2 regions of the Halomonas sp. H10-59 genome follow, and region 2 is predicted to be linked to the other one. Evidence: riboswitches for the same ligand, from Rfam matches in the RefSeq annotation. Region 2 holds a riboswitch; the other holds the start of a gene.
What was found. Region 2 has a riboswitch for thiamine pyrophosphate ahead of NFG57_RS06635 (sodium:solute symporter family protein). Riboswitches for the same ligand answer to the same signal wherever they lie in the genome.
Positions count from the first base shown of each region.

Region 1: linked by a shared signal. The riboswitch ahead of tenA (thiaminase II) and the one ahead of NFG57_RS06635 (sodium:solute symporter family protein) in region 2 are both predicted to bind thiamine pyrophosphate.

Region 1 covers NZ_CP098828.1:1,296,531-1,300,946, forward strand. Annotated here, with positions in the region: gene thiC (phosphomethylpyrimidine synthase ThiC) at 1-1,609, opposite strand, end outside; TPP riboswitch at 1,687-1,821, opposite strand; gene tenA (thiaminase II) at 1,833-2,501, opposite strand; TPP riboswitch at 2,583-2,736, opposite strand; gene NFG57_RS05825 (GSCFA domain-containing protein) at 3,498-4,416, shown strand, end outside.
Region 2 covers NZ_CP098828.1:1,481,620-1,486,035, reverse strand. Annotated here, with positions in the region: gene NFG57_RS06645 (diguanylate cyclase) at 1-1,457, opposite strand, end outside; gene NFG57_RS06640 (hypothetical protein) at 1,629-2,417, shown strand; TPP riboswitch at 2,477-2,579, shown strand; gene NFG57_RS06635 (sodium:solute symporter family protein) at 2,660-4,105, shown strand; gene NFG57_RS06630 (LLM class flavin-dependent oxidoreductase) at 4,221-4,416, opposite strand, start outside.

The DNA of each region.
Region 1 (4,416 bases), 190 kb from region 2:
GGGCGGCAATCTTGTAGGTGATGATGCCGGTCTTGACGTCGTCCTTGTCGGGCAGGCCCAGGTGTTCCTTGGGGGTGACGTAGCACAGCATGGCGCAGCCGTACCAGCCGATCATCGCCGCTCCGATGCCCGAGGTGATGTGGTCGTAGCCCGGGGCGATATCGGTCACCAGTGGCCCAAGGGTATAGAAGGGCGCCTCGTCGCAGTACTCGAGCTGCTTGTCCATGTTTTCCTTGACCAGGTGCATGGGCACGTGGCCGGGGCCTTCGATCATCACCTGGACGTCGTGCTTCCAGGCGATATGGGTCAGCTCACCCAGGGTCTTGAGCTCCGCCATCTGGGCCTCGTCGTTGGCGTCGGCCACCGAGCCCGGACGCAGGCCATCGCCCAGCGAGAAGGCCACGTCGTACTGCTTGCAGATCTCGCAGATTTCCTCGAAGTGGGTGTAGAGGAAGCTTTCCTGGTGATGGTAAAGGCACCACTTGGCCATGATCGAGCCACCGCGGGAGACGATGCCGGTGACCCGGTTGGCGGTCAGCGGCACGTAGCGCAGCAGCACGCCTGCGTGGATGGTGAAGTAGTCCACGCCCTGTTCGGCCTGCTCGATCAGGGTGTCGCGGAACACCTCCCAGGTGAGGTCCTCGGCCACGCCCTTGACCTTCTCCAGCGCCTGATAGAGCGGCACGGTGCCGATCGGTACCGGCGAGTTGCGGATGATCCACTCGCGGGTTTCGTGGATGTTCTGGCCAGTGGACAGATCCATGATGGTGTCGGCGCCCCAGCGGATGCCCCAGGTCATCTTCTCGACCTCTTGCTCGATGGAGGAGGTCACCGCCGAGTTGCCCAGATTGCCATTGATCTTCACCAGGAAGTTGCGCCCGATGATCATCGGCTCGGCTTCCGGGTGGTTGATGTTGGCGGGGATGATGGCGCGCCCGGCGGCGACTTCCTGGCGCACGAACTCGGGGGTGATCTCCTCTGGCAGACGGGCGCCGAAGCCCTGCCCGTGATGCTGGTGGCCAAGGATGCGCTCGACCTCATCGCTGCCTCGATAGTCATCGGCCAGGGCCTGTCGACGCTGGTTCTCGCGGATGGCGATGAACTCCATCTCCGGGGTGATGATGCCGCGGCGGGCGTAGTGCAGCTGGGTGACATTGCCGGCGCTGCCGTCGGCGCCACGACGTGCGCGGCGCGGCGTGCGGGTCAGTTCGAAACGCAGCGGGGCGAGTGTCGGGTCGTTGGCACGCCGGCGACCGTAGTCCGAGGTCGGTCCATCGAGCCATTCGGTGTCGTCGCGCTCCTCGATCCAGGGCCGGCGCAATTCGGCAAGCCCGTGACGCAGGTCGACCTCGACCTGGGGATCGGTGTAGGGGCCGGAGGTGTCGTAGACCAAGAGCGGCGGATTGGCCTCGTCGGCCCCGGAGGTGCGGGTCGCTGACAGCGAAATCTCGCGAAACGGCACCCGCAGGTCGTCGCGGGAGCCCTTTACATAGACCTTGCGCGAACCCGGCAGGGGCGTAACTGCGGCCTGGTCGACCTGGGCGGTCTCGGCCAGGAAGTGCGCGCTATGGCGGGGTTTGTTTGCGGAAACGGGTTGATCGAGCGGCATTGGCTTGTCCTTCTCACGGCACTGGGTGCTGGCGTTGTTGTGTGCATCGCGTGAGGAAGGAGGGGGCGTCGTGGCCTGGGCCGTGAGCGCTTGATCCCTACGCTGGTCCTCACCGCGATGCCATGGCATCGGGGTTACCCCCAGATCAGGTTCAACGGGTCCCATGCGCTGCATGATCTCAGCCGCCTCTGGCGGCCCCCCGTCAAGCGTGGTGCTGATTGTGTTAGTCGCTTAGATCGAGCCCCATCTGCCAGAAGTCGATCTCGAGTCGTGTCGCGTCGGCGAATATCCGTGACAGTCGTGCAAAGCGCTCGCCGGATACCTGGCCAAGCTGATCGTCGAGCCAGGCATGCTCCTGGCGCGCGGCGGCCTGGAAGTCGTCGCTTTCGTACATGGCGATCCAGGCGTCGAAGGGATTGTCTGCACCGCGCAGGGTGTCCGGGCGGGCGTTGAGCGTTCTCGCGATATCGGCGTAGCCGACCATGCAGGGGGCCAGCGCCACGTGCAGGTCCAGGAGGTCGCCGCGGCTGCCGGCGTCCAGCACGTAGCGGGTATAGGCCAGGGTGGCGCGGGCTTCGGGCAGCTCAGCGAGTTCGGCCTCGCCGATGCCCCAGTCGCGGCAGAAGGCGAGATGCAGGCCGAGTTCCACGTCGAGAATGGTCTTCATGCCGTCGAAGGCGCCGCGCAGCTCGTCGAGGCTGTGGCTCTTGTAGGCCGCCAGGGCGTAGGCCCGGGAGAACTGCAGTAGAAACAGATAGTCCTGCTTGAGGTAGTGACGGAAGCTGGCGTCGGCCAGTTCACCACGGCCAAGGGCGAGCACGAAGTCGTGTTCGATGTAGGCGTGCCAGTCATCGCGGCAGGCGTCGACAAGATCGGTAAAGCGGTAGCCCATGTTGCCTCCGGTTGGTGCGGATCCGGAGGGCGGCGGCCAAGGACACGGCGACGAGAAAGGAGGGAGGTGCGCGCGCAGGGGCAGACACCACCGCCTGATTCCCTACGCCGGTTCAAGGTGTGAAGCCACACCGCACCCGGATCAGGTTCCACGGGATCGGCGCTGGCGGCCGGTGATTCGTCACCCTGGCCCTGCGCCATCTCAGCCGGATTCACCGGCACCCCGTCAAGCGAGTCTGAATCGAGTCTAGCATGACCTCGAAGGGAGTCCACCTCGGCTTGGCAAGAACCGATCCCGATCAGTAGATACGCCGCTGGGGGGAGGAGGTTCCCACGATATCGCGAGAGTGCAACTGCCGAGATATCTGGAGAAGTTTCCGCATGGTTGAGAATGCATTTTATCCGATTGAGGAAATGTGGCGAAGTAGAGTCCTGATTGATCAATTCGACAAAGTTTCGACGATTTTGTTGTTGTTTAAAGGGATATTTGCGTGGTTTTTCTTGGATGTTCTCTGGATTGTGTTTGCGTGTTTTGCGGCTGCCTGATAGAGAAGATGTGAGAGAATCTAGAGTGAAAAAAGTACGTTTTTCACTCTAGATTCTGACATTCGTTGTGCGCTTGACGACTCCTTTGTGAAGAAGGGAAGAAAGTGACAGGTGTGTTGGTCCCGTTTTATTGGAAGCATTGGTTCGCCGAGTTTTCATGGAAGCTAAAAATGCTTGTTTTGCTCTCTTTTGAACCACCCGTGGGTCAGGGAAATGGTGCATGGGAAAGGTTTTATGAAGGGCTCCGGGGCCGTTGTCAGTGCTCGTTTCTCAACACAATAGACAAATATTTCGCCTATCTTTTTTTATGCAAATATTTTAGAAAGGAAGACGAGATGCCAGTGTTGGCGTAAACATTCCTATTCGTCGTGGCAATGGGTGATTTAAGATAGACGTTATCAATTTTGTTTGTTCACGACCGATATTATATCTTATATTTGAGGTGATTAATATGAATCCATATTCGACACTTCCAGACCGTGCCTTCTGGAAAAAAGCTGTATCCGAAAAGTCGATTTTTGACATATCCAATTTGTGGTCTCCAAAGTTCAAGATCACAAAGGATAGTAGGGTGGTTACCTTCGGTTCCTGCTTTGCGCAACATATTGGAAATGCTCTTGATAGCAGAGGGTTTAACTGGGTCTCGACAGAAACTCCACCCAAGGGGCTCTCGCAGGAAAATGCAAAAAAATACAATTACAATATTTTTTCGGCCAGAACCGGGAATATATACACCACCTCATTGTTGAAGCAGTGGGTAGAGTGGGCAACAGGGATAAAAGAGCCGCCTGAGGAGATTTGGGAAAAGAACGGACGGTTCTATGATCCCTTTCGCCCCGTGGTGGAACCAGAGGGTTTCTGTAGTAAAGAAGAGTTAATACTCTCTCAAGAGGAGACAATAAAAGCGTTTAGGGAATGCATCTTCTCATCAGACTTCTTTGTCTTCACCTTAGGGTTGACTGAAAGCTGGTTCAATTCGGAATACGGCTACGAGTATCCGATGTGTCCCGGGACTTCAGCAGGGACCTACCTGAAAGGTATCCATGCGTTCAAGAATCAGATGTATCCCTCTGTGATGAATGATCTGCGAGATGCCATAGAAATAATGCGTCATGAGAATCCTGAGTTACGCTTTATATTGACAGTTTCCCCTGTTCCTTTGGTAGCGACAAACTCCAGGAACAACGTGATCGTCGCTACAATGGAATCCAAGTCAGTGTTGCGTGCCGTGGCTGGGCAGATTTCTAGAGGTTGTAATTATGTGGATTATTTTCCTTCGTATGAAATAATCAACAGCCCGGTTTTCAAGGGGGTGTTTTTCGAACCCAATCAACGAAGTGTTAACCCCCACGGTGTCGATTTTGTGATGA
Region 2 (4,416 bases):
GTGCGCCGCATGACCACCACGAATTCCTCGCCGCCGGTGCGCGCCACCAGATCGCCATCACGCAGGCAGTTGGCTACTGTTTGCGCCAGCCAGGTGAGCACCTGGTCACCGGCCGCGTGACCGAAACCATCATTGACCTGCTTGAAGAAGTCGATATCGACCGCGGCCAGCGAGAACACCATCCCGCCACTGTCGCATTCCTCGATCAGGCGGGTGACGTGGCGATCCAGCTGGCTTCGATTGGGGAGTCCGGTCAAGGCATCGGTCATCGCCTGGTCTTCCAGCTGATCACGTTCGAGGCGAATACGCTCGACCTCCATCTCGTTGGAAATGACACGTTCGACGGCCCCGACCAGTAGTCGGACCAACTCGATGTCGACCTCGCTGAAGGCGTGCCGCCGCGCCGACGGACTGGAGAAGTTCAGCGTCCCCCAGACCTTGCCCTGGATCCGCAGCGGTGCACCGATATAGGTCTCCAGCTGAAAGTTCTCGTAGCAGGGGTGGCCCTTGACTCGCTCGTCCTGCCCGGCGCGGTGGGTATGGAAGACGTCATCGGCGTCGAGGGTCAGCCGACAGTAGGTGTCACCCAGTGCAAAGCTGTCGCCGGCCCCTACTGGCGCATTATCCGAGGCCGCCCAGCGCACCGTGTAACGCTCCCCCTCGACCTGACTGACAAGCGCGATATCCAGCCTCAGGTAGCTCAAGGCGTCACGCAGCAGCATGTCGACGATCTCTGATACTCCGATATCGGTGCGATTTACCCCGGTATGGACATCCCGTAACAACTGGATCATCGAGCGATACTCGGAGACGTCCTGGATGATGGCGTAGAAGCCCATCACTTCATCTTCCACCACGTCCGGCAGATAGTGGACCTTGAAGTAGATCTGGCGACCGTCCTGGAGCACCAGGGAATCCTCGTAGCTGACCTCCTGCCCCGCCAGCGCCAGGTCGAAACGTGGCCGGATCTTGGCGTAGGAGTCTGCATCGAGCACCGAAGACACCGGCTGCCCCATCAGCGCCTCGGCAGGCTGGCCGATGAAGTCGAGGTAGGCACGATTGTTGAAACGGAAGCAGAAGTCGCGGTCGACGTAGGCCACCATCACCGGCAGGTGGTCGGCCATCCGCGCGATGACACCGCGGCTTGCCTTCTGCCGAGCCGACAGTCGCAGCACCAGCCCACCATCGGCCAGGCGACAGCAGCTACCATCGCCCAATTCCAGCGGCATCGAAGGCTTGGCAGCGTGAACGGCACCCCGGGAGACCCAGGCTTCGGCGACCGCCGCGGCCTCGCCAGGCAGCTCTGCCAGCCCCCGCCCGATCCAGACCTCTCCAGGCTCGCCCAGCACGCGCACGGCATCACCGACCACGTCGTGCACCTGCAACTCCGGCGTCAGGCGTACCAGCACCGTTCCGGACGACACCAATGCCTCTTCCACCCAGGCAAAACGCTCCATGAGGACAACTCCTTGCGTAAGCCCTGCCCTGGACCGGCAGCAGGTCAATACCCTGGCGGCACGCGTGCCGTCTTCTCTAGACTATGAAAAGATGCTTATAGATGCCGGATTATTTCGCTTGCCCGCTTCCACGTTATGCTGGCGTCGCCGACACCGCCGCGGGAGCTGCCCATGATCCACCAGGACCTTGTCGCCATCGAACACGCCCTGACGCTGGCCAATCGCGGGGATACCAGTTGGCTGTGCACGCGCCTGGACACCCCTGCTCCCGCCTTCCCCCACCTGAGCGTCACCAGCGATGCCGATGGCCCCGGGTACGCCGGACAGCCCATCTTGCTGACCCAGACCCGGGACGGCGGCGCCTGCCTGGTCAATATCGACAACAACGCCAACGACGGTACCCCCTGTCTGGTCGAGCGCCTGTCACCGAGCAGCGACATCCTGGTGCACCTGGAGGTCATCCATGCAACGCTCGCCGGCCAGCCATCGCTGATTCGCCGCGTCAGCCTGGGCAGTACGTCCATGAACCTGCAGCGACCCACGCCAACCAGTCCGCTGGTCCAGATCGGCGACGACGTCGTCGAGGTGCTGATCCAGCCGGCCTTGCGTCTGGTGCTGACCGGCCACTCCCCGGTCAATGCCGACCTGGCGCGCCAGGGACAACGGCTCGGCTTCGAGGTCATCCTGTGCGCCCCGGACTACCCCGACACGCATCACTCGACAGCGCCCCTGCCGGCAGGCGTCGAGTTCCAGCGCGCGCCCGCGGCCCCCTTCCTGCACGGCGGCGGCGGGCACCGACGCACCCTGGTGATGGACGCCACCGACGCCTCGACCATTGCGCGAGCGAGCCGCGAGGCCTGCTGTCATGGCTATCTGGCGATGGCTGACATCGATCCACGCCGGGCGGCGAACTGGCTTTACGATGGCTGGCACAGCCTGCGCACCTCGCCCACCGTCTGACGCCCCGTCGCTGCGGCCAAAGCGCCAATTGACAGCCATCGGAGGCGGTCCTACGCTGTGCGCATTCCTGGGGGAGCCTGACGGCTGAGATTCCGCATCACGCGGTAACCCTTTGAACCTGATCCGGGTCATGCCGGCGAAGGGAAGGATGGTTGCGCTATCTCCTCTTTCTTCCTGTCCGCCGCTCGTCCCGCCTGTCCACCGGTCCCTGCGGACAACGACAAGAAAGAGGTCTTCTTTCGATGATGCTCGATCCCACCTGGACGGCGCTGTGGCTTTTGCTATGCGCCGCCATCTTTGCCATCCCCGGCCTGATCTACGCCCGACGTCGTCAGGGCGGCCTGGATGACTACATCTCGGCTCGCAACAGCCAGAACACCCGCGCCACGGTGTTGACCCTGGTGGCCACCACCCTGGGCACCTGGATCCTGTTCGGCCCCGCCCAGGCGGCCACCTGGGGCGGCATCAGCGCGGTACTGGGCTATGCGCTGGGTTCCATGGTCCCGCGCCTGGTGATGATCCCGCTGGGACGACGCATGCGTGAGCTGATCCCCGAAGGCCACGGCCTCACCGAGTTCGTGATCCATCGCTACGGGCGCACCATGTACGCCTTCACCCTGACGATCATGCTGTTCTATCTGTTCATCTCGCTGGCGGCAGGCCTCACCGCAATCGCCCATATGGTCACCCTGCTGGCGCCGATCCCGCTGTGGCTGACCGCCTGCGTGGTGATGATCGCGACCCTGCTTTACACCTTCTACGGCGGCCTGCGCACCACCATCTTCACCGACAAGGTACAGATGCTGGTGATCCTGCCGTTGCTGGCGCTGCTGCTGGTGTTCGGCTGGCAGGCCGCCGGCGGCGTCGCGCCGACGCTCGAGGGCCTGCAGGAGCGTGCGCCCCAGTTGCTGGATGTCACCGATGCCGGTGGCCTGCGTGCCGGTCTGACGTTCTTTATCGCGGTGATGCTGACCGGCCTGTTCTACCAGGGCACCTGGCAGCGCATCTACGCCGCCCGGGACAGCAAGGTGCTGCGGCGGGGCTTCTGGATCGCAGGGCTGTTCAACTTCCCGGTGATCGTGCTGATGGGCCTGTTCGGCCTGGCCTTCGTCGGCCTCGGGCTCGAGGGAGACGGTTCGGTGGCGCTGTTCAGCGTGCTGCTGTCCGAGGTGCCGCTGTGGTTCGCCCTGGCCTTGATTCCGCTGGGTCTGGCCCTGGTGATGAGCAGCGCCGACACTACCGTCAACGCCACCTCCAGCATCATCGCCGTCGACATGCACCGGCTGCTGCCCCAGGCCAGCGAAGCCACCCTGATGCGCCTGGCACGCTGGCTGATCGTCGCCGCAGCGGTGCCGGTGACCTGGGTGGCAGCCCAGGGCTACAGCGTGCTCTATCTGTTCCTGTTGGCGGACCTGCTGTGCTCGGCGGCGGCCTTCCCGGTGTTCTTCGGTCTGTTCAATCGCCGCTACGACGGGCGCAACGCGGTCCTCAGCACCGCTGCGGGCCTAGTCGCCGGACTGGCGATGTTCCCGTCTCCCAGCGGCGGTACCGCCACCCTGCTGGAATCCTTCCTGCTGGCGGCCTTCGTGCCGGTGCTGGTCTCGCTGGTGCTAATGAAATTGCTGCCATCCCGCCAGGACTATGACTTCACCCGCATGGGCAGTCTGGTGCGGCGTTTCCAGAGCTGACACCGCCACGCTGACAGCCTGGCAAGGTGTGACAAGAAACAGCGGGACGTGCTGACGCGTCCCGCTGTTGTCGTTTCAAGGCCTGGCGATCAAGGGCCCTGGCAGTTCCGGCTCATCAGCGCCCGGGACGCGCCAGCCCCAGGTGGTCGCGCAGGGTGCGGCCCTGGTACTCGCGTCGAAACAGCCCGCGGCGCTGCAGTTCCGGTACCACTTGTTCGACCACGTCCTCGATGCTGTCCGGCAGCGACGGCGGCATCAGGTTAAAGCCGTCCGCCCCGCCCTGCTCGACCCAGCGCTGCATCTCGTCGGCG